3 linked regions of the Sinorhizobium meliloti genome follow. The protein of the gene in region 2 interacts with the protein of the main gene of each other region in a pairwise test. Links are inferred from orthologs where the notes say so. Each region holds a gene or a part of one and is shown on either strand. Other genes may lie near its edges.

Region 1 (10,155 bases), 2.7 Mb from region 2 along the record:
GGTCCGGTCCCTCGGAATACTTCTCATAGGCCGTGCGGAAGGAGATGGCGCGCAGTCCCCAAACGAGGTTGCGGCAGCGCCCGTGCATCCCCGCCCCCCTCATTCCTGTGCTCGTCACAGGAATCCAGCCAGACCAAGTCCTTGGGCTGGAAAGACTCAGCCGCGCCGCAGACGCAGCGCTGCTCTCATCCCTGTGACGAGTGTTTAGCCCGGGGACATAACTGACGGGTGTTCGGGGAGATGGCTGACACGTCATACTGGCATGGATTTGGCTTCGAAGGGGGTATTCCATGCCGTGGCGAGAGGTATCGACGATGGGAGAGCGGCGGGAGTTTGTGCGACTTGCGCTTGAGGAGGGTGTGAACCGGCGGGAATTGTGCCGGCGGTTCGGGATCAGCCCGGATATCGGTTATAAATGGCTGGCGCGGTGGGAAGCCGGCGACCGCGAGTTGGCGGATCGCTCACGGCGCCCGCATATAAGTCCGATGCGTTGCAACGAAGCGGTAGAGACCGAGGTGCTTGGGGTGCGCGATGCGCATCCGGCATGGGGGGCGCGCAAAATTGTGGGCTATCTGGAACGGCAGGGAACCCACCCGCCGGCGGTTTCGACCGTTCATGCCATCCTCAAGCGCCATGATCGGATCGTAGCACCGCCGGGCGGCGCGCCGGCGTTGCAGCGCTTCGAGAAGGAGGCGCCGAACCAGCTCTGGCAAATGGATTTCAAGGGCTGGGTGCAATTGGCCGACGCCACGCTCTGCCACCCGTTGACGGTGATCGATGACCATTCCCGCTTCGTGCCTTGTCTCATGGCCTGCGCCGATCAGCGAGGCGCGACCGTACGCGGCCATCTGGAGCGGACATTCCGGCGCTACGGGCTGCCGGACGCCATGTTCGTGGATAATGGCGCGCCATGGGGCGATCCGTCAGGCGAGGGCTGGACCGGCCTCGGCGTATGGCTTCTGAAGCTCGGCGTCGCCCTACTGCACAGTCGCCCCTACCATCCGCAGAGCCGTGGCAAGAATGAACGCTTCCATCGCACACTCAAGGCCGAGGTGTTCGCCTTTGACCGTTTCAGGGATCTTGCTGCCGTTCAGCGCGCCTTCGATGCCTGGCGCGAGCTTTACAATTTCGAGCGCCCGCATGGGGCACTCGATCATGACGTGCCGGCCAGCCGCTACCACCCCAGTCCGCGCGCCATGCCGGATCGCCTGCCCGAGCCCGTCTATGACGAGGGCGAGATCGTGCGCAAGGTTTCCGCCACCAAAGCCTATGTCAGCTTCAAAGGCCGGCTATGGAAAGTTCCCAAAGCTTTCTGCGGAGAACGCCTCGCCATCCGCCCGCTCGACCGCGACGGCCACTATGGCGCTTTCTTCGGTGCCCATCACATCGCAACAATCAACTTGACCAACAAGCAATCCGTCAGTGATGTATCCGAACAGGTGTCCGCCATGTCCCCGGGCTAAACAACGAGCACAGGGATGAGGGGAGAGAGGGTCCCGGTCCCTCGGAATACTTCTCATGGGCCGTGCGGAAGGAGATGGCGCGCAGTCCCCAAACGAGGTTGCGGGAGCGCCCGTGCATCCCCGCCTCCCTCATTCCTGTGCTCGTCACAGGAATCCAGCCAGACCAAGTCAGTGGGCTGGAAAGACTCTCCCGCGCCGCAGACGCAGCGCTGCTCTCATCCCTGTGACGAGCACAGGGATGAGGGTGGAGAGGGTGCGGTCCACTCTTATAACCTGTGCGGAAAGTCAGGAAATGGCGCAACACTCCTGGCTGCTACCAATCCTCTTCGACGGCCTTCGGGCCGTTGCCCAGCCGCCTCTCGAGCTCCGTGGCCTCTCCCTCCGTCAGACGCAGGTCAAGGCTCACGCGTCCATCCTCGAGGTCTTCGCGGCCATCGACGATCGCATGCTGGTAGACCCAAGGCAGCAACTGCAGCTGATCGAGACCCAGAACGACGGTGCACTCGGTCATGACGCCCGAAAGACGCCGGCCTATTTCAGTGAGAAGATCGTCGACACCTTCGCCGGTCATGGCCGAAACGGCGACCGTGTTGTCGGCGCTCGCGGCCTTCTTCACCAGCGCTTCGCGCACTTCCGGCTCGACCTTGTCGATCTTGTTCCAGACCTCGACAATGCGCTCGGCACCCTCCTTCTCGTCGATGCCGAGATCGGCCAGGATGCGCAGCACGTCGCTTGCCTGGGCCTGATTGTCCGGATCGGACAGGTCGCGCACATGCAGAACCAGGTCGGCCTCGAGTACCTCTTCCAGCGTCGCCCGGAAGGCGGCGACCAGATGCGTCGGCAGATCGGAAATGAAGCCGACGGTGTCGGAGAGGATGACCATACGCCCATGCGGCAGTTTCAGCCGCCTCAGCGTCGGATCCAGCGTCGCGAAGAGCATGTCTTCGGCGAGCACGCCGGCCCCGGTCATCCGGTTGAAGAGCGTCGATTTGCCCGCGTTCGTATAGCCTACGAGCGCGACGATCGGATGCGGCACCTTCTTGCGCTTCGACCGGTGAAGCTGGCGCGTGCGCCGCACCTGCTCCAACTCGCGCTCCAGCTTGACGATCCTGTCCTGCAGCAGCCGGCGGTCGGCCTCGATCTGCGTTTCGCCGGGCCCGCCCATGAAACCCGCGCCGCCACGCTGCCGTTCGAGGTGCGTCCAGCTGCGAACCAGGCGGCCCTTCTGATAATTGAGATGTGCGAGATCGACCTGCAGCGTGCCCTCCCTGGTGGAGGCACGCCGGCCGAAGATTTCCAGAATGAGGCCGGTGCGGTCGATGACCTTGGCGTTCCATTCCTTCTCGAGATTGCGCTGCTGGACAGGCGTCAGCGGGTGATCGACGATCACGAGCCCCGCATCCTTCTCGCTCAGGACGTGACCGATCTCCTCGATCTTGCCGGTGCCGAGCAGCGTGCCCGGTTTTGGCTGGGCGACGGAAACGATCATGCCGTGAACGACGTCCAGGTCGATGGCGAGCGCCAGGCCCGTCGCCTCCTCCAGCCGGCTTTCGTCCGAACGCGTAGCGGGCTGCGCAACGATGTCGGCAGAAGCCTTCCCGGTCTTTTTCAGGATCGGAACGACGACGACGGCACGCGAATCATCGCGGAGCCTCTCGAGCTCCGGAATGATCGACGACGATTTTGAATCACGCTTGGTAATGTTCCTCACATCCCGTCAGGAGGCAGCTTCCTCATTCTCGAACATCTGCAACGGCTGGCCCGGCATGATCGTCGAGATGGCGTGCTTGTAGACGAGCTGAGAATGACCGTCGCGGCGCAACAGCACACAGAAATTGTCAAACGATGTTACGACACCCGTCAGCTTGACGCCGTTGATGAGGAATATGGTCAAAGAAATCTTTTGCTTGCGGACCGTGTTGAGAAAGAGATCCTGCAAGTTTTGAGAACGTTCCGCCATCGCGCCGCTTCTTTCTTATTTGCCGGCGTTCTGGCGCCGGTGCATTTTGTTAATTTTTAAGGTGTCACGTACGATCCCGGCACCTCCGCAGGGTTTGGTATCAAATCACCGTCTTTTCCGCAATGTCGAAAAAGGCCTCGCGAATATTCTGTGCTATGCTTCCTGGATGACCGTTGCCGATCGTCTTTCCGTCGACGGAAACGACGGGAAAGCAGATGCTGGTAGCAGCGGTGATGAAGACCTCCCGCGCTGCGAGCATTTCTTCCACGGAGAAGGCCGTTTCCTCGATCGCAAGGCCCAGCGGCTTGGCCACGTCCATCAGGGTGGTGCGGGTCACGCCGCGCAGAATGCCACTTTCCGCCGGGCGGGTGCGTAACGTCCCTTCGCGGTCCACGATCCATACATTCGTCGCCGCCCCCTCTTTGACCATGCCGTCCACGTCGACGAAGATCGCCTCCTGCGCGCCCGCTTCCTTCGCCTGCTGACGGGCAAGCACATTCGGGAGAAGGCCGACGCTCTTGATATCGACGCGATCCCACCGGTTCTCCGGCACCGTTATCGCCGATATGCCCTCGGCATTCTTCCGGGCGATCGCCCCGGGATCCGTGCGTTTGGCGGTGACGACGATCGAAGGCGGCGTGTCCGCATCAGGGAAAACATGATCCCGCCGCGCGACGCCGCGGGTCACCTGCAGATAGAAGAGCCCGTTGCGGACCCTGTTTCGGCGCAGCACCTCCCGGATGACATGGATCAGCGCCGCACGACTCATCGGCCAGCCTATCCTGAGCTCGCCCAGGGATCGCCCTAGGCGATCGAGGTGTCGGGTCAGGTCGATGATGAAGCCGTGCCGCACCTCGCAGACCTCGTAGACGCCGTCGGCAAACTGGTAACCCCGGTCCTCGACGTGAATGGCGGCTTCGGCGTGCCGGACGTAAGTGCCGTTGACATAGGCGATTCTCGGCATGGCTGAGGCCCTCAGAAATATTGAATGCTGACGCGGAAGAGCTGTTCGACATCGCGGACGGTCTCGGCGGCCGCGAGGAGGACCACGCGGTCCTTCGCCTTGATCCGCGTGTTGCCGTCTGGGCGCACATAGGCCTTGTCGCGATAGAGCGCGCCGATGCGGATACCCTCCGGCAATTCGAGCTCGCGCAGCGCCTTGCCGACCAGCGGAGAGGTTTCGAGCGCCTCTGCCTCGATCACCTCCGCCATGCCGTTCTGCACCGCGTAGACCGACCGGATGCGGCCCTTTCGCACGTGCTGCAGCACACGCGAGATGGTGACGGCGCGCGGATTGATATAGGCGTCGACACCGGCGGCGCCGGCGAAGTCCTGATAGGCCGGTTCGTTGATCAGCACGAGGGTCGACTTCGCTCCAAGCCTCCTGGCAAGCATGCTCCCGAGGATGTTGATCTGGTCGTTATTCGTCAGCGCGACGACGAGATCCGCCTCCTGGACATCCGCTTGCGCCAGGATCCGCTGATCCATGGCCGAGCCGTGGAGGACCACCGTGCTGTTGAGCTTGTCGGCGACGAGCACGGCGCGATCCCGGTCGTTTTCGACGAGTTTCACCCGCATGCGCGGCTGCTGTTCCTCGATCGTTCGCGCGACGAAATAGCCGATATTGCCGGCGCCGAGGATGATGATCCGCCGCGCCTCCTGTTCTTCATGGCCGAAGAGCGCCAGCGTGCGGCGGGCATGGTCCCGGTCGCAGACCACATAGGCGAGATCGCCGGTCTTCAACTGGTCGGAGGAATGCGGAACGATCAGCTTACCGTCCCGGAAGATACCGGTCACGGTCGCGTGCAGATCGGGAAAGAGCTCGCTCAATTGCTGCAGCGGCGTGTCGACGACGGGGCAGTCTTCCATACATTCGATTGCAACCATCGCGATCCGATCGTCCGCGAAGCGCACCACGTCGGTGGCGCCGGGAAAGGATATGCGGCGAAGCACGAGCCGCCCTACCTCGATTTCCGGAGAGATCGTCACGTCGATCGGGACGTTCTCGCGCGAAAAGAGGTCGGAATATTCGGGCGCAAGATAGCTCTGCGCGCGGATGCGGGCGACCTTGGTCGGTACGTTGAAAATCGCATGGGCTACTTCGCAGGCGACGATGTTGACCTCATCGTACAGCGTTACCGCGATGAGCATGTCGGCCTGGTCGGCGCCCGCCTTCGCCAGTACATCCGGATGCGCCCCGTGGCCGACGTAACCGCGCACGTCCAGCGTCTCGGTTATGTAGGCAATCAGCGCGGCCGACGTGTCGATCACCGAAACGTCGTTATTCTCGCGCGACAGCCGCTCGGCGATGCCGTAACCGACCTGCCCTGCCCCGCATATGATCACCTTCATTGCTATTCCTTACGTCTGGGACGGATCTGCCGATGGCTCGTTATGGGTTTCTGATCACACGCCCAACGACTTCAGCTTGCGATGAAGGGCGGAGCGCTCCATTCCGACGAATTCGGCGGTGCGCGAGATATTGCCGCCGAAGCGATTGATCTGGGCGATCAGATAATCGCGTTCGAACATCTCGCGAGCCTCCCGCAGCGGCAGGGTCATGATGTGCTGATCGCCCTGCGCCGAGATCTTCGGCAGGGTGTCCCCAACCTCGTTCGGCAGCATGTCGGCGGTGATCGGCGTATCGGGACCGTCGCTGCGCGCGAGGATCATCAGGCGCTCGATGTTGTTGCGCAGTTGGCGGATATTGCCGGGCCAATCATGCGCCTGCAGTACGGCCAGCGCATCCTCGCCGATCTTGCGGGGACGGATGCCGGCCTGTTCGCTTACCTGTCGCATGAACATGTCGACCAGGAAAGGGATGTCCTCGCGCCGCTCCGCAAGAGCGGGAACGCGCACCGGAATGACGGCGAGCCGGTGATACAGGTCCTCGCGGAACAGGCCCTCGGTGATCATGTTCTCGAGATTGTAGGCGGTCGAGGAGATGATGCGGACATCGACCTTGACGCGCTTGGAGCCGCCGACCCGCTCGAACTGCTGGTCGACGAGGACGCGCAGGATCTTGTTCTGCGTTTCGCGCGGCATTTCGCCGACCTCGTCCAGGTAGAGGATGCCCCCGTGGGCCTCCTCGAGTGCACCCGTTCGACGCGGCTGCCCCGTCGTTCCTTCGGTACCGAAAAGCGCGATCTCCATTCTGTCGGGCGTGATCGCAGCCGCATTGAGAGCCACGAAAGGACCGTTGGCACGCGCGGACTTGCGATGGATCATCCGCGCGACGAGTTCCTTGCCGGAGCCGGACGGTCCCTGGATCATGATACGGCTGTTGGTGGGCGCCACTTTCTCGATCATCTGGCGCAGTTGCGACACGGCAACGGAGGTTCCGATCAGTTCCACCGGATCGCCCGACTTCCGTCTCAGCTCTGAGTTTTCCCGCTTGAGCTTGGAATTCTCGAGCGCCCGCTCGGCGATCAGGATCAGCCGGTCGGCCTTGAACGGCTTCTCGATGAAATCATAGGCTCCGCGCTTGATCGCGGAAACGGCGGTTTCGATGTTGCCGTGACCTGAGATCATCACCACCGGCAAATCGGGGTGCCGGTTCTTGATCTCGTCGAGCAGTGCCAGGCCGTCGAGCTTGCTTCCCTGCATCCAAATGTCCAGGAAGATCAGGCGCGGCACACGGTCGTTGATCGCCGCGAGAGCGCTCTCGCTGTCGAAAGCGGTCCGCGTTTCATGGCCCTCGTCCGAAAGGATTCCCGAGACGATCTCGCGAATATCCTCCTCGTCATCCACAACCAGAATATCAGCCGCCATTGGTATTACCCTTATCCTTCAAATTATCTTCGCCCCCGGTCTCGCCGGCGGGCGGCAGAACCACCCGGATCATCGCCCCGGCGCCACCGTCGAAGTCCGGCGGTGCGTCGTGCAGTTCCAGTTGCCCGCCGTGGTCCTCTATGATCTTCTTGACGATAGCGAGGCCGAGACCGGTGCCCTTATCCCGCATCGTCATGTACGGCTCCAGAATTCGGTGCCGGTTCTCGGTCGGAAGCCCCTTGCCGTTGTCGATGACGTCGACCACGAAGCGGCCGGTGGTATCATCGCGACGGGATCGGATGACGACTGTGGGCGCGCCTCGTGACGTTCCCGCGGGCACGGCTTCGATCGCCTCCACCGCGTTCTTGACGAGATTGCCGAATGCCTGACCCAGCATGCGGCCGTCGAACTGCCCCTCGAGCGGTTCGTCGCCGAAATCGCGGACGAAGTTGATGTGGCTGTTGCCCATCTCGCGCAGGAATACGGCGTCCTTCAGGATCGCCCGCAGGTCGGACTTCTCCTTCGTGGGCTTCGGCATCCGCGCGAAGGCGGAGAATTCGTCGACCATCCGGCCGATGTCCTCGACCTGGCGCACGATCGTTTCGGTGCACTGGTCGAAGACCGCACGGTCCTCCTGATCGATCTGCTTGCCGTAGCGGCGTTTCAGCCTCTCGGCCGAGAGCTGGATCGGCGTCAGCGGGTTCTTGATCTCGTGTGCGATGCGGCGAGCGACGTCCGCCCAGGCGGTGGAGCGCTGCGCGATTACCAGATCCGTGATGTCGTCGACGGTGATGACATAGGAGCCATGCGATTCGTCGCCCTCCTCTCGCGTCACCTGAACATTCATCGTGCGCTCGGTGCCGCCGCGCATGATATTGATCTGCTTGCGGTAATCGTTGCGGTAGCGGCTCTCGGCCTCGACCAGAACCGCTTCGATTTCCGGGGCCACGTCGCTGAGATTCGCTCCGATGAGCTCCGGCGCCGCCTTCTTGAGCATCCCTTCCGAAGACGGATTGAAGATGGTGATGCGGCGATCTCTGCCGACGCCGATGACTGCCGCCGTTACGCCGGAGAGCACTGCCTCGATGAAGCGGCGGCGTTGGTCGACCTCGTCCTTCGCCACCAGGATCTGATCCTGCTGGGTCCGAATTTCGCTCACCATCTTGTTGAACGTGCGCGACAGGTTGCCGACGTCGCCGTCGACGGCGCGCACGGGAACGACGACGTCGAGATTGCCGGAAGCGACGCTGTCGGCGGCGCCGATCAGCTGCCGGATCGGCCGGACGATGCGGTCGGCGACCGCAATGGCCGTCCAGATCGCCGCCAGCAGCACGATCAGGGCAAAACCGATGTAAAGGACGCCGAAGGCGATCTGCAGGGAGGTCCGCCCGGCCTCGAGCGTCTTGTATTCCGCAGTGTTCTCTTCCATCAGCCGCATCGATCGCATGACTTCCGGATCGACGTTTCGGACGGTGTAAAGATAGGTGCCCGGAATGTTTTCGAGCGGAATGACGGCTCCCACCAGATTGGTCACGCCCGGGGGGATAAGCGTCGGCTGACCGGCAATGGTGCTCTTCAGTGCGTCCTGCGGGATCGCCGGCAGCGGACGATCGGTCGAAATATTGGCCTGGAGTATGGCGCTGCCGTCAGCGCGCACGAGGAATGCGCCGAGCATGCCGCGCCCCCTCGCCTGCCGTGTCATCAGCTCGACGAAGCCGGTACGGTCGAGGCTATAGAGCTGGCGATTGCGCTCCAGGTCGTTGGCCATCGACACCGTCTGACCCTGAAGGTAGCTGGCATTCTCGAGGACGTAGGCCTGCGCGACGTTCAGGGAGGAACGGACGATCGCCTGCGTACGCAGCGAGAACCAGCGGTCGAGGCCGACATCGAGGGTGATGCTGGCGAAGATCGCGACGAGGATCGCCGGCGTGATCGCGACGATCGAGAAGAGCGCGACGATGCGCACATGCAGGCGCGCTGCGGCTCTTCCCTTGCTGCGCGCCCTGAGCAGTCTGAAGATCTCGCGAGCGATGAGATAGATCAGGCCCACGACGAAGAGGCCGTTGATGCCGGCACAGGCGATCACGATGTTTCTCTCGGGCCGGATCGGGGTCAGACCGAGGAGAACGAGCAGCGACAAGGTGGCGCAGATCAGGGCACCGGTGGCGAGCATAAGCCCCGGCAAGGCAAAGGAGGCTCGCCGATCCTGGGCAGCAGTGACTCCGTCCTCCGTGCCCAATGGCAAGGCCATTCCATCCACCATGAAAAGTGCTACCCCCAACCGGCGTACCGACGACACCGGCATACGCCTGCGTTCCGGACCGAGACATTGAACCTTAAAGCGCCGCGTCTCCTTTCGGATACGCAAAGCTCCCCGCCCGCACCCGTCTGATCGACCGGCTGCGACCGCGCGCCGGCGAATCGACGCTTATGCGAGGTTCAAGCAACGCATTGTGGCGAAAATGCAACGGTGTTGCATCTCAGTCAAGCGCTACGCGAGCTGCGGTACACCGAGACCCCGAGTTCGCGGATCTTCTTGCGCAGCGTATTGCGGTTGAGACCCAGGAGGTCGGCCGCCTTGATCTGGTTGCCGCGAGTCGCCGTCAGAGCCGCGAGGATCAGAGGATATTCCATTTCCGCAAGGACGCGATCGTAGAGGCCGGAGGGCGGTAAGGCATCGCCAAAGCTCGCGAAATACTGCCGCATGTTTTCCTCGACCGCCTGCGATATCGACAGCGAGCCCGAGCGCGCCGCGGCCTTCTCGATCGGGCTGTCCGGGATCTCCGAACGCAGTTCGTTCTCGATGATTTCGCGGGTAATGACATCCTGTGGATAAAGTGCCGTCAGACGGCGAACGAGGTTCTCGAGCTCGCGCACATTGCCCGGCCAGGGATGCGCCTTCATCAATTCGAGCGCCTCCTGATCGAAGCGCTTGACGTCGAGCCCTTCCTTTTCGGCCTG
Region 2 (10,045 bases):
ATCAGCAGGCGAGGTCGGCCACCACGGCGTCGAGGATCAGCATTCCGGCGGGCGTGCAGCGCAGCCGAGAATTGCCGATCCGCTCGATGAAACCATGCTCGATCAGGAATTCTTCCCGGGCCGGATCCGGATCGCGGCCCGAGAGGGTCTGCCAGCGGGCGAGATCGACGCCTTCGCGCAGCCTCAACCCCATCAGCAAAAGCTCATCGGCCTGCGCCTCGAAATCGAGCAGTTCCCGCTCGACCAGGCCTTCGCCGCACTCTTCGACGCGTTGCAGCCATGCCTCCGGGTTGCGCTCGGTTGCGGTCGCGATCTTGCCTGATCCGATCGCCAGCCGCCCGTGGGCGCCGGGGCCGATGCCCGCATAGTCGCCGTAGCGCCAATAGGTGAGGTTGTGCCGGCTCTCGGCCCCCGGCCGGGCATGATTGGAGACCTCATAGGCCGGCATGCCGATATCAGCGGTGATCTCCTGCGTGGCCTCGTAGAGAACCGCCGACTGCTCGCCATCCGGAACGACGAGTTTCCCTGCCTTGTGCAGGCCGTAGAAGGGCGTCCCTTCCTCGATGGTAAGCTGGTAGAGCGACAGATGATCGACGGCGTAGGAAACCGCCTCCTTCAGCTCCCGCTCCCATTCCTCGACCGTCTGGTTCGGCCGCGCATAGATAAGGTCGAAGGACATGCGCGGAAAGATCTCGCGCGCGAGCCGTATCGCCTTCAGCGCATTCTCGACATCGTGCAGCCGTCCGAGAAATTTGAGGTCACGGTCGTTGAGAGCCTGTACGCCGAGCGAGACGCGGTTGACGCCGGCCGCCCGATAGCCGCGGAAGCGCGTCGCCTCGACGCTGGACGGGTTCGCCTCCATGGTGATCTCGATGCCATCAGGCACGTGCCACTGCCGGGCAATGCCGTCGAGGATCGCCTCCACCGTCCGAGGGTCCATCAGAGACGGGGTACCCCCGCCCATGAAAATGCTGGTGACGGTTCTCGGACCGGAAAGCGCGCGCACCGCGGCCATTTCCTTCAGGAATGCGGCGACGAAGCGAGGCTGATCCACCGGCTGATGGCGCACATGGCTATTGAAGTCGCAATAGGGGCATTTCGCCGCGCAGAAGGGCCAGTGCACATAGACCCCGAAACCGGGGTCCATGCCGTCACCGATCGCTGAAAGCGGGGCTATCTGCATTGTCTTCCTACTCAGGCGCCGAGACAGGTTTCGGCGAACAGCTTGAATGCGCGGGCGCGGTGCGACAGGGCCTCGGAATCGCCCGGCTTCCAGCCATGCTTCTCCTCCGCACTCATTTCGCCGAATGTGGTGTCGTAGCCCTTCGGTTGGAAGACCGGATCGTAGCCGAAGCCGCTGGTGCCGCGCGGCGGCCAGACGACATAACCCTCGACCTCGCCGCGAAAGAGCTCGACATGCCCGTCCGGCCAGGCAAGGCAGAGAACGGACACGAAGCGTGCGGTACGGCTTTCGGGCTTCACCGCACCCTTGGCGCGGAGCGCCTCTTCGACCTTCTCCATGGCCATCTGGAAGTCGCGGCTGCCGTCCTCACGTTCGGCCCAGTTGGCCGTGTAGACCCCGGGGGCGCCGCCGAGCGCGTCGACGGCAAGGCCGGAATCGTCCGAAAGCGCCGGCAGTCCCGAGGCCTTGGCCGAGGCGAGCGCCTTGATGGTCGCGTTCTCCTCGAAGGTCGTGCCGGTCTCATCCGGCTCGACGAAATTGAGATCGGCTGCCGATTTCGCTTCGAAGCCGAGCGGCCCGATGAGATCGCGGATCTCACGGATCTTGCCGGCATTATGGCTCGCGACGACGAGCGTCTTGTCGATCAGTCTGCGCATCTATTCCGTTCCGTTCAGATACTGCCGAAATCAATCCTTGGCCCAGAGGCCCGCTTCCGCGCATTCCAGGCTGTTGCCGGCCGGATCGCGGAAATAGAAGGAGCGGGCGCCGTTCGGCCAGCGGATATCCGCCTCGATCTCGACCCCGGCCGCCTCCAGTTTCGCCTTCCAGCCGTCGAGCGCCTCGGCGGCGACCCGGAAGCACATGTGCCCGTTGCCCTTCGTCCCGTGCGGAGGCACGGGAAGTGCGCCCGGTGCAGGCGGCTTCACCGTCTCCGCGGGGTTGAAGATCAGGAGCACGCCATCGCCGCAACGGAAGAAGACATGGCGGCTGCCGGCGCGGGTGATCCTTTCAAGGCCGAGGACCGTTCCGTAGAAGGCCTCGGCCTCGTCGAGATCGTCCGCGTAAAGCGCGGTCTCCAGAATGCCTTCGAATGTCGGCACCGGACCTGTTCCTCTCAAGTGATCCAGAGCACTTCCGGAAAAGCCGTGACGGTGTTCCGTCCGGAAGTGCGTATTGTCGAAGCGTTAGATCATCTCACTGCTTCAGTGAAGCAGAGAGCGGTCTAGAGCGGGATGAGGAAAAGTGCGCGCGCTTTTCCGCCCGCATCCCGCTTCTCAACTTCTTGGTTCCGATCACGTTCATGTTTTAGGTCGACCCGACCTAAAAACATCGTGATCTAGCCTGCTATCGCCTGCTTCTGCATTTCGACGAGTTCGGCAATGCCGTTCTTGGCGAGCAGCATCAGGCTTGCGAATTCTTCTTCGCTGAAGGGCTTGCCTTCCGCCGTTCCCTGGATCTCGACCAGGCCGCCGCTGCCCGTCATCACGAAATTGGCATCCGTCTCCGCAGCCGAGTCTTCCAGATAATCGAGGTCGATAACCGGCTGATTGGCGAAGATGCCGCAGGAAATGGCGGCCACATGATCTTTCAAGACCTTCTCCAGCTTGACCATGTTGCGCGCCTCCATCCACTTCAAACAGTCGTGGAGGGCGATCCAGGCGCCGGTGATCGACGCGGTGCGCGTGCCGCCGTCGGCCTGAATCACGTCGCAGTCGATCGAGATCTGACGTTCGCCGAGCGCCGGAAGATCGACGACGGCTCTGAGCGACCGCCCGATCAGCCTCTGGATCTCCTGCGTGCGGCCGCTCTGCTTGCCGGTCGCCGCCTCGCGCCTCATGCGCTCGCCGGTCGCCCGCGGCAGCATGCCATATTCCGCGGTGATCCAGCCTTTGCCGCCGTTGCGCAGCCAAGCCGGAACTTTTTCCTCCAGGCTCGCGGTGCACAGAACATGCGTGTCGCCGAAGCGTACCAGGCAGGATCCTTCCGCATGCTTGGAGAAACTGCGCTCGAACGAGACCTTGCGCATTTGGTCGGTTTTTCTACCGGATGGCCGCATCGTCAACTCCTGTCGATCCCGACTGCATGCTTCCTTGGGTCCTGTTCGGTTCAAGGACAAGAACATGCAGAATTCAAAGTGCTCCAGCGGCCTTTGCGCGTCTGAAGACGCGCGGCGCTTTCGTGAGCCTTCTAGATCATGGCGTAGGCAAAGGGAACCGCTTGATGTCGAAGCTTCGCAGTGATTTTTCCCTTTTGCCATTCCCCGCGCGGATCACTATATTCTTTCCGGACACAGAATACTGATCACGGAGTGACATGGTACTGCGCAACCCTGGAACGAAGGGGATCGCATCGGCGCTGGACGAGCGCTCCGGCGAGATCTTCCGCCGCATTGTCGAGAGCTATCTGGAAAGCGGGGAGCCGCTGGGCTCGCGCAATCTCTCGCGGCTGTTGCCGGTGTCGCTGTCGCCGGCCTCGGTTCGCAACGTGATGAGCGACCTCGAGGATCTGGGCCTGATCTATTCCCCCCATGTCAGCGCCGGCCGGCTTCCGACGCAGCTGGGCCTGCGCTTCTTCGTGGACGCCTTCATGCAGGTGGGCAATCTCTCGCCGGAGGAACGCGCCTCGATCGAAAGGCAGGTTCACCCGGGAAATCGGGACAGGTCGGTCGAAAACCTTCTTACCGAGGCGAGCCAGATGCTGTCCGGCATGTCGCGCGGCGCAGGTCTCGTAATCACCACCAAGAGCGATCCCGTCCTCAAGCATGTCGAGTTTATCCGGCTGGCGCCGACCAAGGCGCTGGCGGTGCTCGTCGGCGAGCACGATCAGGTGGAGAACCGCATCATCGAGCTGCCCGCCGGGATCACCAGCGCCCAGCTCACCGAAGCGGCGAACTTCGTCAACGCTCACCTTGCCGGTCAGACGATTCCCGAATTGCGGACGCAACTGGAAAAGGTCAAGGAGACGGTGCGCGGCGAGCTCGACGCGCTCTCGCAGGACCTGGTCGAGCGTGGGCTAGCGATCTGGTCCGGAAGCGAGGGCGACGGCCAGCCGGCGCGGCTGATCGTCAGGGGCCGCGCCAATCTGCTCGAAGGATTGGAAGGGACGGACGACATCGAGCGGCTGCGTATGCTCTTCGATGACCTCGAAAAGAAGGACAGCCTGATCGAGATCCTCAACCTCGCCGAGAGCGGCCCGGGCGTGCGCATCTTCATCGGTTCCGAAAACAAGCTGTTTTCGCTTTCCGGTTCCTCGCTGATCGTCGCTCCCTACCGCGACAGCGACGACCGCATCGTCGGCGCGGTCGGTGTCATCGGGCCGACCCGGCTCAACTATTCCCGCATCGTTCCCATGGTCGATTACACCGCCCAGCTCATGTCGCGGCTGTCGCGCTGAGCGAATCCTTTTGATCGATGAAGCAATCGACCCTTGATTTTTCGGGCCCAAACATCGATATCGGGCTTCAAATCCAGGCAACAGTACGTTCAAGCAAAGCGACTTCCGCTGGTTTGATGATGCCGAACACAGCAAAAGACAGAAATTCGGAGAACGTCATGACCGACGAAACGAACAAGAACGGACCCGAGGCCGCGGCGCCTGAAGAATTCGAAACAGCCGCTGAGCCGCAAGCTGCGGAAAAGCCGGAGGCGGATGCTTCCACGACCGCGCCGGATCCGCTTGAGCTTGCCAGGGCCGAGAGTGCGGAACTGCGCGACAAATATCTTCGCCTTGCTGCGGAGATGGACAATCTGCGCCGGCGCACCGAACGTGATGTGAAGGACGCGAAGTCCTATTCCGTCGCGGGCTTCGCGCGCGACATGCTGGCGGTCTCCGACAACCTGCGCCGCGCGCTGGATGCGATTCCGGCCGACGCCAGGGAGGCGGGCGATGCCGGCCTGAAAGCACTCATCGAGGGCGTGGAAATGACCGAGCGGTCGATGCTTGCGGCGCTCGAGCGTCACGGCGTGAAGCAGCTGGACCCCACCGGCCAGAAGTTCGATCCGAATTTCCACCAGGCCATGTTCGAGGTCCCGAACACCGAGGTTCCGAACAACACGGTCGTCCAGGTGGTCCAGGCAGGATACACGATCGGCGAGCGCGTCCTGCGCCCGGCGATGGTCGGCGTTGCCAAGGGCGGCCCGAAAGCAGCCACCTCTGAAAGCGAGACGCCTGCTGCTTAGAGCGGGATGAGGAAAGGTGTGTGCGGTTTTCCGCCCGCATCCCGCGTCTCAACTTCTTGGAATCGATCACGTTCATGTTTTTACAGCGCCGCGCGTCTTATCAGACGCGCAAAGGTCGCTGTAACACTTTGATCTGCTGCAATGTTTTTGTCCTTTAATCGGATACGATTAAAGGAAACATGCAGTAGGTCGACCCGACCTAAAAACATCGTGATCTGACGGCGCATGAATGCGATTTGCGAAGGGCCGCGCACTCTGCAAGGTGCACGGCCCTTCGGCGTTGTTCGAATTGCCGCATGCTCTTCCAACCGGCTCCGGTAGGCGGCAGGCAGAAGATATTCAGGCAGCGTGCGAGGTCGTGTCGTCGCTAAGCAGCGTGTAGATCGCGCTTGCCGAGTCGCTCGCTCGGATACGCGACACCATGTCATGGTCGCGCAGCACGCGCGCGATGCGCGAGAGCGCCTTCAGGTGGTCGGCGCCGGCACCTTCCGGTGCAAGCAGCAGAAAGACGAGGTCGACCGGCTGGTCGTCCAAGGCCTCGAAATCGACCGGCGCATCGAGCCGCGCAAAGATGCCGACGATCGACGGAAGATTGCTAAGCTTGCCGTGCGGGATGGCGATGCCGTTGCCCACACCGGTCGAGCCGAGTCGTTCTCGCTGCAGGATGACGTCGAAAATCTCCCGCTCCGGCAGACCGGTGAGCTTCGATGCTTTTGCCGCCAATTCCTGAAGGAGTTGCTTCTTCGAGTTGGCCCTCATGGCCGGGATGATCGCATTTTGATGCAGCAAGCCTGCCAATGCCATTCTTTTATCCTCGTTCGCCGGTTAGAGCCTGGCAATCTCATCACAAATGCGCCGTGATGGCTCTACCCATCTTTGTCTTGGCGGTTCGAATGCACAGAAAAGTCGAGCCTTTCCGCCGTCCCGCTGATCGGAAAGACGGGGGACGCCAGTCCGGCTGGCTTCCCCCATCCCCACTCATGCCTTGATATTGGCGGCGTCGATCCAGCCAATATTCCCATCGTTGCGCCGATAGACGATGTTCAGGTCATCCTTGCCGGGGCTGCGGAACATCAGCACCGGTTCATCCGTCATGTCCAAGGCCATAACGGCGTTGGCGACGGACATTGTTCTCAACTGTTTCGTAGTTTCGGCAACGATCGTCGGTGCATAATCGTCGGGAACTTCCTCGTCCTCGAAGGGCACCGAGTCCATCACTCGATAGGCCACCTCGGTGGAATTCTGCCCGTTGCCGTTGTGATGGTCCTTGAGCTTGCGTTTGTAGCGCCGGAGCCGCTTCTCGATGCGCTCCGAAGCCGCGTCGAAGGCTGACTGTGGTTCGTTCGCCTGGCCGTTTGCCTGCAATACCACGCCCGTATCGAGATGAAGCTTGCAGTCGGCGCTGAATCGCGACCCTGACTTTTCCACAGTGACCTGGCTCGAATATCCTCCGTCGAAATATTTGGTTACGGCCTGCTCGATCTGCTCGCCGATGCGGACGCGAAACGAATCGCCGATTTCCATATGTTTACCGGATACACGCACACTCATGGAGTTTCCTCTCTTGTTCGTGAATTGCGTGCCCAGTCTATTCCAAGCGCTCCCGTCATCCAAGCACTTCAGCGACCGGAGTCCTGAACGACCGAAATCGTGAGCGCGCGCTGCCTCGCGGAGTTCTATCTCAGGCAAGCGCGGCGGCCTCATATCCGCTGTACCGCGGAGAGTCAATTGCGCGTCGTGGAATTAAACGTTCATCAGGCCCCGGCGGTTCCGCCGGCCAGAGCCCAAAGCGCAACCCGGCTTACGCGCTTGCGGCCTGCCGGCAGCGCTCAGAATCCCGCGGCCTTGGCCAGCGCCCGCTTCTCGCGGCGGCGCTGGACGGAGGAGGGGATGCTCATCGCCTCGCGATATTTTGCGACGGTGCGTCTGGCGATATCGACGCCGGCCTGCTTGAGGACGTCGACGATGTCGTCGTCCGAGAGCACGGCATCGGCGCTTTCCTGATTGATCATCGTGCGGATGCGATGGCGCACGGACTCGGCCGAATGTGCATCGCCGTTTTCCGCCGAGCCGATCGAGACCGTGAAGAAATATTTCAATTCGAAGAGCCCGCGCGGGGTCAGCATGTATTTGTTGGAGGTGACCCGGCTCACCGTCGACTCGTGCATCTTGATCGCGTCCGCGACGATCCTGAGGTTCAGCGGGCGCAGGTGGCCGACGCCGTGGATGAGGAAGGCGTCCTGCTGCCGGACGATTTCGCTCGCCACCTTCATGATCGTCCTGGCGCGCTGATCGAGGCTGCGCGTCAGCCAGTTGGCATTCTGCAGGCACTCGTTGAGAAAGGCCTGTTCGCCGCTGTTCTTCCGGCTGGAGCGCGATATTTCTGTGAAATAGTCGTGGTTGACGAGAACCCGGGGCAGGGCATCCGGATTGAGCTCAACAAGCCAGCCGCCATCGGGTGCGGCGCGCACGACGACGTCGGGAATGATGGCCTCGAACACACCGGTTTCGAAGCTGGTGCCCGGTTTCGGATCGAGCTTGCGGATCTCGGCGAGCATATCGATCAGGTCTTCCTCGTCGACGCCGCAGATCTTCTTGAGGCTTGCGAAATCGCGCCGTGCCAGGAGCTCGAGATTGGCCACGAGCGCTTCCATCGCCGGGTCGAGACGATTGCGGGCGCGCAGCTGAATGGCAAGACATTCGCCAAGCGTGCGCGCGAAGACGCCCGGCGGATCGAACTGCTGAAGCATGTGCAGCACGCGCGCCACGTCCTCGCCTGCCGCGCCCAGCGTCTCCGCGGTCTCGGCGAGGTCGGCGTGCAGGTAGCCGGCATCATCGAGCTGGTCGATGAAATACCGGGCGATCAGCCGATCGGAGACAGCGCTGAGTGCGAAGGGCAGCTGCTCGGCGAGCGTCTCCCTCAACGTCTTGCGGCCGCCAACGAAATCGTCGAGATCGTATCCCTCTGCGTCGCCGGCACCCGGCATGGATTTCCATTGGCCGAGAAGCTCGGGCGCATCCGCCCGCTGCGGCGCCGTATCGTCGGGGAAGACGTTGGCGAAGTCGGCGTCAAGGCCTTCGCTGAGCCTCTCGCCGGATCTCGACATGGCGCTGTCGTAAAGGTCGCTCTGACCTGCCGCCTCGTCGGTTTCGCCGCCGGTCTCCGCCGGATGCGGACCGGCATCCTCGCGATCCGATATCGTTGGCTCATCGGCCGGCTGGACCTCCAGCAGCGGGTTCTTCTCGACTTCCTGCGCGATGAAATGGCTGAGCTCCAGATGGTTCATCTGAAGCAGCTGGATCGACTGCATCAGCTGCGGCGTCATGACCAGCGACTGCGACTGTCTCAGATGAAGGCTGGCGGACAAGGCCATGCTGGTGTGAAACTCCCGTCGAGTTCTCCGAGCCGTGTCCGCTTGGACGGGCCCATCTTCTTAGTTGGCCCAAAAATTGCTTATTACTGGAATTTGGTCAAGCGTGGACGGCGGCGGAGGTGCCGATTCAGCCGGCGGTCGTCCGTTCTGCCGGAATGCACGTCGCCGGCAGGCATCAGAGGCTGAAATTGTCGCCGAGATAGAGCCTGCGCACGTCCGGATTGGTGACGATGTCGTTGGCGCGGCCATGCGTCAGCACTTCGCCGGCATGGATGATATAGGCCCGATCGATCAGCCCCAGCGTCTCGCGCACATTGTGGTCGGTGATGAGGACGCCGATGCCGCGCGAAGTGAGGTGGCGCACAAGCGCCTGGATATCTGCGACGGAGATCGGGTCGACGCCCGCAAAGGGTTCGTCGAGCAGCATGAAGGTCGGGTCGGTCGCAAGCGCACGGGCGATTTCGAGGCGCCGACGTTCGCCGCCCGAAAGTGCAATGGCCGGCGATTTGCGCAGGTGGGTGATCGAAAATTCACCAAGCAGATCGTTGAGCTTGCTCTCGCGGCGGTCGACGTTCTCGTCGTGAACCTCCAGAACCGCGCGGATGTTATCCTCGACCGTCAGCCCGCGAAAGATCGAGGCCTCCTGCGGCAGGTAGCCGACGCCCAGGCGCGCCCGGCGATACATGGGCATCGTCGTGACGTCGTTGCCGTTGATCTCGATCGAGCCCTCGTCCACCGGCACCAGGCCGGTGATCATATAGAAACAGGTCGTCTTGCCTGCGCCGTTCGGGCCAAGCAGGCCGACAGCCTCACCACGGCGCACGACGAGCGAGACACCGTTGACGACGCGGCGCGAGCGGTAGGACTTCGTCAGGCCCCGGGCAATCAGCGTGCCGTCGTAGCGCGCCTTGTCGACCGCGCGGGCAGCTGCCGCTGCCGCCGACGGCTTTTTGCCCCGTTTGCGTTTGTGGAGGAAAGGAATCTGCACGAGCGGGTCTATGTCAGTTCGTCTTGCGGGACTGCGGATCGAGTTGGATCTGTACGCGGCCGCCGCAGGCGTCGAGCTGCGCTTCGCCGGTGTCCATCTGGACGTTCAACTGGCAGCCCACGAAGACATTCTTGCCTTCCGACAGCACGACCTTCTTGCCCTTGAGCACGATGGTCTGGTTGGTCAGGTTGACGATGCCGCTTTCGCCCGTCGCCTGCTGCGCACCGGAGCTGAGGAACACCTTGTTGCTGACCTCGATCCGATCGATATCGGCGTTGCCGCTGGTGACCGAGCCGCCGCCCGCCTTGTAGAAGACGGTCAT
Region 3 (10,428 bases), on a different replicon or contig from region 2:
CAACCTGATACGCCACGAACTCGGCTTCTCGAAGACGGAAAGTCGGTTTCCGACCAAGGGCACCTGTCTGGCGATCTATTCGCGGACAGTGAACGCGGAAATGCGACTGAATGAAGTGCTCCGCACTTGGTACCCGTGGGTAGCTGGCTGGGAACAACAGTTGCAGGAGCTGTTTGCCGGCTACGTCGAGGCCAAGCAGGCGCAGAACGTCCTCGACTACGATGACCTGCTTCTCTATTGGGCGCAGATGGTCAGCGATGCCTCCCTCGCCGACGATATCGGCAACCGGTTCGACTATGTCCTCGTCGATGAATATCAGGATACCAACAAGCTCCAATCTTCGGTGCTGCTGGCCCTGAAGCCCGACGGGCGCGGCTTGACGGTCGTTGGCGACGACGCGCAGTCGATCTACTCGTTCCGCGCGGCGACGGTCCGCAACATTCTCGACTTTCCGAAGCAATTCGCGCCGGCGGCCGAGATCGTCACGCTCGACCGCAACTACCGTTCGACCCAGCCGATCCTCGCAGCCGCCAACGGGGTTATCGACCTGGCGCGGGAACGCTTCACCAAGAACCTCTGGACGGACCGCGAGTCGGCTGAACGTCCCAAGCTGCTGACGGTGAAGGACGAGGCCGATCAGGCGAACTGCATCGTCGAGCAGGTGCTTGCCAATCGTGAATCCGGGATGCTCCTGAAACAGCAGGCCGTCCTGTTCCGCACCTCGAGCCACAGCGGCCCCCTTGAGGTGGAACTGACCCGCCGCAACATCCCCTTCGTAAAGTTCGGAGGCCTGAAGTTCCTCGACAGCGCCCACGTGAAGGACATGCTGGCCGTGCTGCGCTTTGCACAGAACCCACGTGACCGCGTCGCGGGCTTCCGGCTCCTGCAGATGCTGCCGGGAGTCGGCCCGCAGACCGCGGGCAAGATCCTGGACACGATTGCGGCCGATCCCGAGCCGTTGATGGCGCTTGGCGAAGTCCCAGCTCCGCCGAGGAGCGGCACGGACTGGATGTCCTTGGTCGAGTTGCTGCAGGCCCTGCGCAAACCCGGTTCCGCATGGCCGACGGAAATAGAGATGGCACGGATGTGGTACGAGCCGCATCTCGAGCGAATACACGAGGATGCCGAAACGCGCCGGGCCGACCTCGTGCAACTCGAGCAGATCGCCGCAGGCTATCCGAGCCGCGAGCGCTTCCTCACGGAGTTGACGCTCGATCCGCCGGACGCGACGAGCGACCAGGCTGGCGTGCCTTTACTCGACGAAGACTATCTTATCCTGTCGACCATCCATTCGGCCAAGGGGCAGGAATGGCGCTCCGTCTTCATGCTCAACGTGGTCGACGGTTGCATTCCGTCAGACCTGGCGACAGGCACCAGCCACGAACTGGAGGAGGAGCGGCGACTTCTCTATGTCGGTATGACACGCGCCAAGGACCAACTGACGCTGATGGTGCCGCAACGCTTCTTCACCGGCGGTCAGCACGCGCAGGGTGACCGCCATGTCTACGCAAGCCGCACACGCTTCATCCCCGCGACATTGCTTCAGTTCTTCGAGAGTGCAAACTGGTCAGTCGCCAGCCCCAATGTTTCCGAGCGTAGCGCAAAGCAGATCCGCATCGATGTCGCAGCCCGGATGCGCACCATGTGGCGGTAGAGTTCAGCAATGCGTGGTTGGTCACCGCAGTGGCTGTCCTCTGACGGCGCTTCGAAGGGGGTGCCCGTTAGAGCTAAGGGGAAATGCTCAGCGGACCGCGCTGACTTCCCGGGAAGCATTATCCTTTACACCCGCTATTGCCTACACCGTCAGCCTCGGCAACGGCAACACACAGGGATGGGCCCGATAGACCGAAACTCCCAATCCGCAATATGTCCTGCTATGGTGGCTGTACCAGCGTCGTCGAGTCGAGTTGGTGCGTTTGAAGGTAGGCGCCGATCATACTGCGGCAAGCACAGGGCGAGGTTGATAAGTGCCAGGGATTGTGTTGGTCTGTCTGCTTTCCGCCGCACTCATCATCGTAACGAGCGCCACTCATTTTGAAATCATGACCGGCGTAGCGATCCTGCGTCGACGCAAAGTGCTTTCAAAACGAGCTGAAATGGTCGTTTTCCTCGGGTCAGCCTTTGTGGCTCACCTCTTCGGCGTAGGCCTTTACGCTCTGGCTTTTGCCTGGATGCATTATCATCCTGAGTTCGGTTCTCTTGCGGGGCTGGCAGGCTCAAACGCCACAGACTTCTTCTATTTCTCGCTGACCTGTTACAGCACGATGGGATTTGGCGATGTCTACGCGACAGGTGACATGCGAATTCTCGCCGGCCTGGAGGGGCTGAATGGGCTCGTTCTGATTGCCTGGTCGGCGTCTTTTACCTTCATCGCCGTCGAGCGCATCTGGCGCGACGACCCGAAGTAACAGACCAGAGCCCAACGAATGAGAGGCTGCACATGAACGCCTCAGACGTCCCGTAGATTTGTTGGAGTGCGACGAGAGCCAAATCCACGGTTCTCCGCGCGGCAGTGCCCCGCCCTGTTTTGCCGCAATTGGGAAACCGCTGCTCATTTTTTGGAATTGCTCTGGGCTGCAGAGAATTTACGCGTTTCCGGGAATTGGCGATGTGGTCGGCTGCACGAGCTCCTCAATCCTCGTCGCCGACGAAGCGGTAACCGACGCCGGGTTCGGTGCGGACGATCTTCGGATTGCCGGGATCGCGTTCGATCTTGCCACGCAGCTGACCGATGAAAACTCTCAGGTAATGCAGGTCCTCCCCGTGGGCGAGGCCCCAGACGGAGGTAAGCAGCGTCCTGTGGGTAACCACGCGACCCGCGTGATGTGCGAGCATAACGAGAAGGTCGTATTCCTTTGGCGTCAGCCGGAGCGCCGCGCCGTCGCGCGTCACGACGCGTTTGACCATGTCGATCGAAAGGCCGTCCGCTGACAGCTGCGCCTGGCCTCCTGCCATCTGGATGCGATGGCGCAGCGCCGCGCGGATACGCGCCGTCAGTTCGCCGATCCCGAAGGGTTTCTCGATGTAGTCGTCGGCGCCGAGGTCGAGGGCAGCGATCTTCTCGCTTTCACGGTCACGCGCCGAAAGGATGATGATCGGGACTTGGGACCAGGCGCGGATATTGGCCACCACATCCTTGCCGTCCATGTCGGGAAGGCCGAGATCCAGGATCACGACGTCCGGCGCCGCCGTCACAGCCGCCTTGAGTGCTTGCGCGCCGTTTGCCGCCTCTGTCACCTCGTAGCCGGCGGCTGCGAGCGCCGGGCGCAAGAAGCGCTGGATCTGCGGCTCGTCGTCCACGACGAGGATACGCTCGGCGGTCATCCGCGCTCCTTCTCCGTGATACCGGTTTCAGCCACCGGGAACCGCATGGAAATGCGCGTGCCGCGGCGCTTCATCGCCGGGCTCTCCGCCTTTATCCGCCCGTCCATCGCCTCGACGAAGCCCTTGCTGATGGAAAGGCCAAGCCCGGTGCCGAGCGAACGGCCGTCCGGCTTTCCCTTGCGGAAGAATTTGTCGAACACATGGTCGAGGTCGGCCGGGGCGATGCCTTTACCGAGGTCGGTCACCGAGAGCACGATCTCATCTTCTTCCCGCCGCCCATAGACGCTGACCGGCTCGTCACCCCCAAACCTATCGGCGTTGTCGAGCAGGTTGAAGATCACTTGACCAAGCAACACGCTATCGCCGCGGATCAACGGCAAGTCCGGAGCGATGCTCGTTTCGAAGACGCGGCCGGGGAAGTACTTCCGCGCACGCTCCACAGCCGAATGGACCACATCGGCGACATCGACCCAATCGCGCTTGGCGTTTACCGTTCCGGCTTCGATGCGGGTCATGTCGAGCAGGTTGGCAACGAAGCGGGTGAGTCTGCCGCTCTCCTCCTCGATCGACTTGAGCAGATCGTCCCGGCTCTCCTCCGACATCCGCTCGCCGAGTTGCCGCAAACTTGTCACAGCTCCGGTGATCGTCGCGAGCGGTGTTCTGAGGTCGTGGGATATGGACGAAAGCAGCGCCGCGAGGAACTTCTCGCCCTCGAGCTGCGCAGCCTGGTCGAGGATCTCGCGCGAGAGACGTGCTCTGTCGACGGCGATCGCGGTCTGGTCCAGGATCGCGGCAAGCGCTCGCTCCTCGTTTATTTCCAGCGGCTTGTCTTCCTGGAGGAAACCAAAGACGCCGACGACTCCATGCGGGCTCATCAGCGGCCTGAACTGGAAGGGACTGTTCGGCAGCGTGCCGGTACCGTTGCCGGCAGCCTCCTTCTTCTCGAAAGCCCAGCGCCCCGCCATCGTGTCGGTAAGGCCGAGCTCCGTATCCGGCGGCCAGGCCGCCATCAAGCGGACATCTCCGTCTTCCGGCAACAGCAGCGCCGCGTTGCGCCGAAGGGTCGCGTGGATTTGCGTGACGGCCGCCCATAGCACGTCCTCGGCATTTGCCGTACCGGACAGCTTGCGGGAAAAATCGTAAAGCGCCTGCGTCGCGGCGGCCCGCCGCCTCGCTGTCTTCGCCTGCTCGCGAATGCGGGAGGCGAGCCCCCCGGCAAGCATCGCCGCCGCGAGGAACACGAAGAGGGCAAAGACTTCGTGCGGTTCGGCAACCGTAAAAGTGCCGACCGGTTCGATGAAGCAGAAATTATAGGCGAGAACCGAAATGAGTGCGGCAGCGATCGCAGCGACATAGCCCGCGTAAGTCGCCGAGACGAGCACAGCCAGAAGAAAGAGAAGCGAGATATTCTGCAGGACGACGAATTGTTCGATCAGCAGGCCAAGTGCTGTCGCGGCTACAGCCGTACCGGCCGCGATGGCAACCCCCCGCCCCCACCCATCCGGAAGCGCGCTGCTGCGTCTGGCCGCCGGTTTTACGGCGGGTGCACTCCCGTCAGTGACGAGGTGGATGGCGATACCGGCCGCCCGCGCGGCAAGTGCGTCCGGCAAGGAGCGGCGGAAGAGGCGTAGCGGGAAATAGTGGCGGCGCGTGCCGATGACGATTTGCGTTGCATGTTCCCGCCTTGCGAGCTTCAGAATTTCTTCCACGAAGTCGTTGCCGATGATACGGCGCGTCTCGGCGCCCAATTGCTCGGCGAGCCGGAAAGTCTCGTCGAGCTGTCGCATCGCACCGCTGCTCTCCGCCTCCGCACGCTCGACGGAAACCACGAGCCAGTCGGCATTCAGGCCCGAAGCGAGCCGGCTTGCCGTCCTCACCACCTTCTCGGATAGAGGGTCGGGACCGATGCAGACGAGAAGCCGTTCGGCGGCGCCCCAGGGACCCTCGATCGCGTTCTGCCTGAGATAGTCGACCATCTGGTCGTCGACCCGGTCGGCCGTCCGGCGAAGCGCGAGTTCGCGCAGCGCTGTCAGATTGCCCAGGCGGAAGAAGCGATCGGCGGCGCGCTTGGCGTTGTCGGGCAGATAGACCTTGCCCTCCTTCAACCGCTCGATCAGTTCGGCCGGCGGCAGGTCCACCAGCAGGACATCGTCAGCGCGATTGAGAACCGTATCGGGGACGCGCTCGCGCACCGGCACGCCGGCAATATGCGCAACCACGTCCGAGAGGCTTTCCAGGTGCTGGATGTTGAGTGCCGTCCACACGTCTATGCCGGCATCGACCAGCTCCTCTATATCCTGGTAGCGTTTGGGGTGGCGGCTTTCGCCGAAATTGGTATGGGCTAGCTCGTCGACCAGGATGACGCGCGGGCGCCGAGCCAACGCCGCGTCGAGGTCGAATTCGTGGAGCGTCCGTCCGTTGTGCAGCACCTGGCGACGCGGCAGGACTTCGAGCCCCTCGAGCAGGGCAGCGGTCTCGCCGCGTCCATGCGTTTCGACGAGCCCGATGACGATATCGCCGCCTTCTTCCTTGAGGCGCCGCGCACGCGTCAGCATCGCAAAGGTCTTGCCGACACCGGGTGCGGCACCAAGAAAGACGGTGAGTTTGCCTCTCTTGCCCTGTTCGGCGAGCGCCAGCAGGGCGTCCGGATCGGGGCGGCTCTTCAGGTCGCGGTCATTGTGGGGCATGCAACGTCTCGAGCTTGATCAGGTCCTCGGCGCGTCCAAGGCAAGGTTCAGTTCTAGCACATTGACGCGCGGCTCGCCTATGAGCCCGAACAGACGGCCCTGCGTTGCCCTGTCAACGAGCGCGTATACACCCGCTTCCGGAAGGCCGCGCGCTTTCGCCACCCGAGCGATCTGAGCCCGGGCGAATTCGGGCGAGATATGCGGGTCGAGACCCGATCCGGAAGCCATGCCGGCGTCGGCGGGGATCTCATCCCCCATGCCCGCGGCGCGAAGCCTCTCAATGTCGGCCCTGACACGCTCCTTCAGCTTGCCGGACGTCGTCCCGAGATTGGAACCGCTCGAAGCGCCGGCATTGTAGGGCTCGGGGCCGGTCGCCGAAGGACGCGGCCAGAAATATTTCTCCGAGGCGAAATTCTGGCCGATGAGGTGCGATCCGACGAGGACGCTGCCTTTGCGGACGAGGCTGCCATTCGCCTCTGCCGGCATCAACGCCTGCGCCACGCCGGTAATCAGAAGCGGGTAGCCGAGCCCGGTAATGAGGGTGAGTGCGAAGGTCAGGACGAGTGCGGGACGGAGTTGGTTGAGCATGATCACACCAGGTTGAGGTTCGAGACGGCAAGGTCGATCAGCTTGATCCCTGCGAAGGGCAGGACCAGGCCGCCGAGGCCGTAGACGAGGAGATTGCCGCGAAGCAGGGCTGCCGCGCCGACGGGACGGTACCTGACGCCCTTCAATGCCAGCGGAATGAGCGCCACGATGATCAGCGCGTTGAAGATGACGGCCGACAGGATAGCCGACTGCGGTGACGCCAGCCCCATTACGTTGAGCACGCCGAGCGCCGGATAGGTGGTGACGAAGAGCGCCGGGATGATGGCGAAGTATTTCGCCACGTCGTTGGCGATCGAGAAGGTCGTGAGAGACCCGCGCGTCATCAGCAATTGCTTGCCGATCTCGACGATCTCGATCAGCTTGGTCGGGCTCGAGTCGAGGTCCACCATGTTGGCCGCTTCGCGGGCGGCTTGCGTCCCGGTCTGCATGGCGACGCCCACATCCGCCTGGGCGAGCGCCGGCGCATCGTTGGTGCCGTCGCCGCACATGGCGATCAGCCGGCCGCCCTTCTGTTCCTTGCGGATATAGGCGAGCTTGTCTTCCGGCGTCGCTTCGGCGAGGAAATCGTCGACGCCGGCCTCCGAGGCGATTGCCGCGGCAGTGATCGGGTTGTCACCGGTCACCATTACCGTGCGGATCCCCATGGCGCGCAATTCGGAGAAGCGCTCCTTGATTCCGGGTTTCACGATGTCCTTCAGGTGGATCACGCCGAGCAGCCGGTTGCCGTCGGCGACGGCGAGCGGCGTGCCGCCGGTTCGGGCGACCCGGTCGACCGCCTGCCGGAATTCCTGGGGGGTATTGCTGTCGGACAGGCCGGCAAATCTCAGAACCGAGTCGACCGCGCCCTTGCGCAGCCGACGGCCGCCGTGATCGACGCCGGACAACCGGGTTTCAGCGGCAAAGGGCACGATCGCATCTATCCCGGCCTCGGACGCCCGGCGCCCGAACTCGCCGGTGGCGAGCGCCACGATGGAGCGGCCCTCCGGCGTCTCGTCGGCAAGGCTTGCGAGGAGCGCCGCATCGGCGAGCTCCTCCACGGTTACGCCCGGCACGGGCAGGAAATCGCTTGCCATGCGGTTGCCGAAGGTGATCGTCCCGGTCTTGTCGAGGAGCAGCGTGTCAACGTCCCCCGCAGCCTCGACGGCGCGGCCGGAGGTGGCGATCACGTTGAAGCGAACCAGCCGGTCCATGCCGGCGATGCCGATCGCCGAAAGCAATCCGCCGATGGTCGTCGGGATCAGCGTGACAAGCAGGGCGGAAAGCACGGTCACGGAAAGCACGGTCGCCGAATAGGCGGCAAGCCCCCAGAGCGTCACCACGGCAATCAGGAAGATCAGCGTCAATCCGGAAAGCAGGATCGACAGCGCGATCTCGTTCGGCGTCTTCTGCCGCTGCGCCCCCTCGATGAGCGCGATCATGCGATCGACGAAGGTCGAACCCGGGGCGGTTGTGATGCGGACTTTGATCCAATCCGAAAGCACCTCGGTACCGCCGGTGACGGCGGAGCGATCGCCGCCCGCCTCGCGGATCACCGGGGCCGATTCGCCTGTTATCGCGCTCTCGTTGACCGAGGCGATCCCTTCGACGACCTCGCCGTCGCCCGGGATCAATTCGCCGGCCTCTAAGAGGACGAGATCCCCGACCTTCAGCATGGTGGCGGGGGTTTCCTTGGTCTCCCGACCCTCGGGGGCGACAAGCTTGCGGGCGCTGAGCTCCGATTTGGTACGGCGGAGGAAGTCGGCCTGCGCCTTGCCGCGCCCCTCGGCAACGGCTTCGGCGAAGGTGGCGAAGAGAACGGTAAACCATAGCCAGGCGGCGATCTGGCCCGAGAAGAGCAGGCTGCCGCCGTCGGTTGCCACATCGAGAACGAAGAAGAGGGTCACCAACGCCGCCACGGCTTCGGTGACGAAGATCACCGGATTGCGCACGAGCTGGCGCGGATCAAGCTTGACGAAAGCGGCTCTCGCTGCCGGGAAGAGTATCTTCGGGTCGAAGAGGTTCGGGGTCTTGGGTTTGTTTGACATGCCTGGTTCCTTCAGAAGGTCTGGCCGGAGAGCATGGCGAAATGCTCGACGATCGGACCGAGCGCGAGCGCCGGCAAGAACTGCAGCCCGCCGAGAATGAGGATGATACCGATCAGGAGACCGACGAAGAGGGGCGTATCGGTCGGGAACGTACCCTTGGATGCCGAGGCGCGCGTCTTGGCGGCGATCGAGCCGGCGATGGCAAGCACCGGCACGGCATAAGCGAAGCGGCCGAGCAGCATCGCAAAGCCAAGTGTCGTATTGTACCAGAGCGTGTTGCCCGAAAGCCCGCCGAAGGCAGAGCCGTTGTTGCCGGCGGCCGACGTATAGGCGTAGAGGATTTCCGAGAGCCCGTGCGGCCCGGGCGTACCGATGCTGGCGACGGCCGAGGGCGTGACGGCTGAAATGGCCGTGAAGCCGAGGATTGCAGCCGGCAGAATGAGCACGGCGAGCATCGCGTATTTCATCTCGCGCGCTTCGATCTTCTTGCCGAGCAGCTCAGGAGTGCGGCCGACCATAAGACCAGCGACGAAAACCGCGAGGATCGCGAAGACAATCATGCCGTAGAGGCCCGAGCCGACGCCGCCGGGCAGGACCTCGCCGAGCTGCATGAGGAACATCGGAACGAGACCGCCGAGGCCGGTGAACGAGCCGTGCATGCCGTTGACGCCGCCATCCGAAAGCCCGGTCGTAACCGTCGTGTAAAGCGCAGTCATCGCCTGGCCGAAGCGGACTTCCTTGCCTTCCATGTTGCCGAGAGCCGGGTCGAGACCGAGCTGCGACAGGACCGGATTTCCCCCCGCTTCGGCCCAATAGACGACCCCGACACCGATGATCAGAAATGCATAGGTGACGGCGATGAAGGCCCAGCCCTGCCGCCGGTTGCCGACGAGTTGCCCGAATGTGTAGAGCAGCGCCGCCGAAACCGACAGCATCGCGAAGATATTGAGATAATTGGAAAGCGCAGTCGGATTTTCGAACGGATGTGCGGCATTCACGTTGAAGAAGCCGCCCCCGTTGGTACCGAGCTGCTTTATCGCTTCCTGGCTGGCAACCGGGCCCAGAGCGATGGTCTGCTTCACCCCCTCGAGGGTCGTGGCCTCCACCGAGGCGCGGAACGTCTGCGGCAGGCCCATCGCCACGAAGGCGACCGCCACCAGCACGGCAAGCGGCAGGAGGACGTAGAGTGTCGAACGGGTGAGATCGACCCAGAAGTTGCCGATCGTCGGCACGGCTGAGCGGGCGAAGGAGCGGGTAACGGCAAGCGCGATCGAAATGCCGGTGGCGGCCGAAACGAAGTTCTGCACGGTCAGCCCCATCATTTGGCTGAAGTGACTGAGCGTCGTCTCCCCGCCGTAATTCTGCCAATTGGTGTTGGTGACGAAACTGACGGCGGTGTTGAAGGCGAGGTCCGGTGGCACGTTGCCGAAGCCCAGCGGGTTCAAGGGCAACCATGTCTGAAGTCTCAGGAACGCGTAAAGCAGCGCAAAGCCCGCAATGCTGAAAGCGAGCATGGAGAGCGTGTAGGCGAGCCAGCCCTGCTCCCGTGCCGGATCGATGCCGGCGGCACCATAAAGACCACGCTCCACCGGTCGGAGAATCGGCGAAAGGACATTGCGTTCGCCGGAAAGAACCGCAGCCATGTAAAGCCCCAGCGGCTTAACGACGACGAGAACGGCGAGAAAAAGGAGGCTGATCTGCAGCCATCCGATGACAGACATGAGAAGTCTCCGTGGGGTGAAGGAGCGCTCGAGCAATTCCAGGAAAAACGCGCAGCGGTTTTC

What was found.
Region 1: the proteins of ptsN (region 2) and trkA interact in binary tests that used the Escherichia coli proteins (3 or more experiments, as listed by UniProt). The link is inferred for Sinorhizobium meliloti from one-to-one orthologs.
Region 3: the proteins of ptsN (region 2) and JOH52_RS32460 interact in binary tests that used the Escherichia coli proteins (3 or more experiments, as listed by UniProt). The link is inferred for Sinorhizobium meliloti from one-to-one orthologs.

The regions. Positions count from the first base shown.
Region 1 is NZ_JAGIOS010000001.1:3,607,871-3,618,025, forward strand. What follows is about bases 3,588-6,556. They hold trkA (Trk system potassium transporter TrkA), read right to left. Parts: upstream 5,776-6,556; coding sequence 4,399-5,775; downstream 3,588-4,398. Other genes in these bases: JOH52_RS17520 (D-amino-acid transaminase), read right to left, coding at 3,588-4,387; ntrX (two-component system response regulator NtrX), read right to left, coding at 5,830-6,556. Outside these bases: JOH52_RS17505 (IS481-like element ISRm20 family transposase), read left to right, coding at 291-1,463; GTPase HflX, read right to left, coding at 1,777-3,174; RNA chaperone Hfq, read right to left, coding at 3,181-3,423; more of JOH52_RS17520, read right to left, coding at 3,524-3,587; more of ntrX, read right to left, coding at 6,557-7,194; two-component system sensor histidine kinase NtrY, read right to left, coding at 7,184-9,499; ntrC (nitrogen regulation protein NR(I)), read right to left, coding at 9,679-10,155. UniProt on the Escherichia coli protein: Part of the constitutive potassium transport systems TrkG and TrkH. May regulate the transport activity of TrkG and TrkH systems. Binds to NAD(+) and NADH.
Region 2 is NZ_JAGIOS010000001.1:933,871-943,915, reverse strand. What follows is about bases 4,434-7,292. They hold ptsN (PTS IIA-like nitrogen regulatory protein PtsN), read right to left. Parts: upstream 6,166-7,292; coding sequence 5,701-6,165; downstream 4,434-5,700. Other genes in these bases: rpoN (RNA polymerase factor sigma-54), read right to left, coding at 7,191-7,292; hpf (ribosome hibernation-promoting factor, HPF/YfiA family), read right to left, coding at 6,340-6,912; grpE (nucleotide exchange factor GrpE), read left to right, coding at 4,735-5,361; hrcA (heat-inducible transcriptional repressor HrcA), read left to right, coding at 4,434-4,576. Also shown: radical SAM family heme chaperone HemW, read right to left, coding at 2-1,183; rdgB (RdgB/HAM1 family non-canonical purine NTP pyrophosphatase), read right to left, coding at 1,195-1,839; JOH52_RS04505 (VOC family protein), read right to left, coding at 1,870-2,283; rph (ribonuclease PH), read right to left, coding at 2,520-3,239; more of hrcA, read left to right, coding at 3,497-4,433; more of rpoN, read right to left, coding at 7,293-8,735; lptB (LPS export ABC transporter ATP-binding protein), read right to left, coding at 8,911-9,717; JOH52_RS04465 (LptA/OstA family protein), read right to left, coding at 9,737-10,045. UniProt on the Escherichia coli protein: Seems to have a role in regulating nitrogen assimilation.
Region 3 is NZ_JAGIOS010000003.1:1,229,958-1,240,385, reverse strand. Bases 3,121-6,362 are described here. They hold JOH52_RS32460 (sensor histidine kinase), read right to left. Parts: upstream 6,012-6,362; coding sequence 3,321-6,011; downstream 3,121-3,320. Other genes in these bases: kdpC (potassium-transporting ATPase subunit KdpC), read right to left, coding at 6,030-6,362; JOH52_RS32465 (response regulator), read right to left, coding at 3,121-3,324. In the rest of the region: JOH52_RS32475 (ATP-dependent helicase), read left to right, coding at 1-1,654; JOH52_RS32470 (potassium channel family protein), read left to right, coding at 1,968-2,408; more of JOH52_RS32465, read right to left, coding at 2,632-3,120; more of kdpC, read right to left, coding at 6,363-6,599; potassium-transporting ATPase subunit KdpB, read right to left, coding at 6,602-8,644; potassium-transporting ATPase subunit KdpA, read right to left, coding at 8,656-10,365. UniProt on the Escherichia coli protein: Member of the two-component regulatory system KdpD/KdpE involved in the regulation of the kdp operon. KdpD may function as a membrane-associated protein kinase that phosphorylates KdpE in response to environmental signals.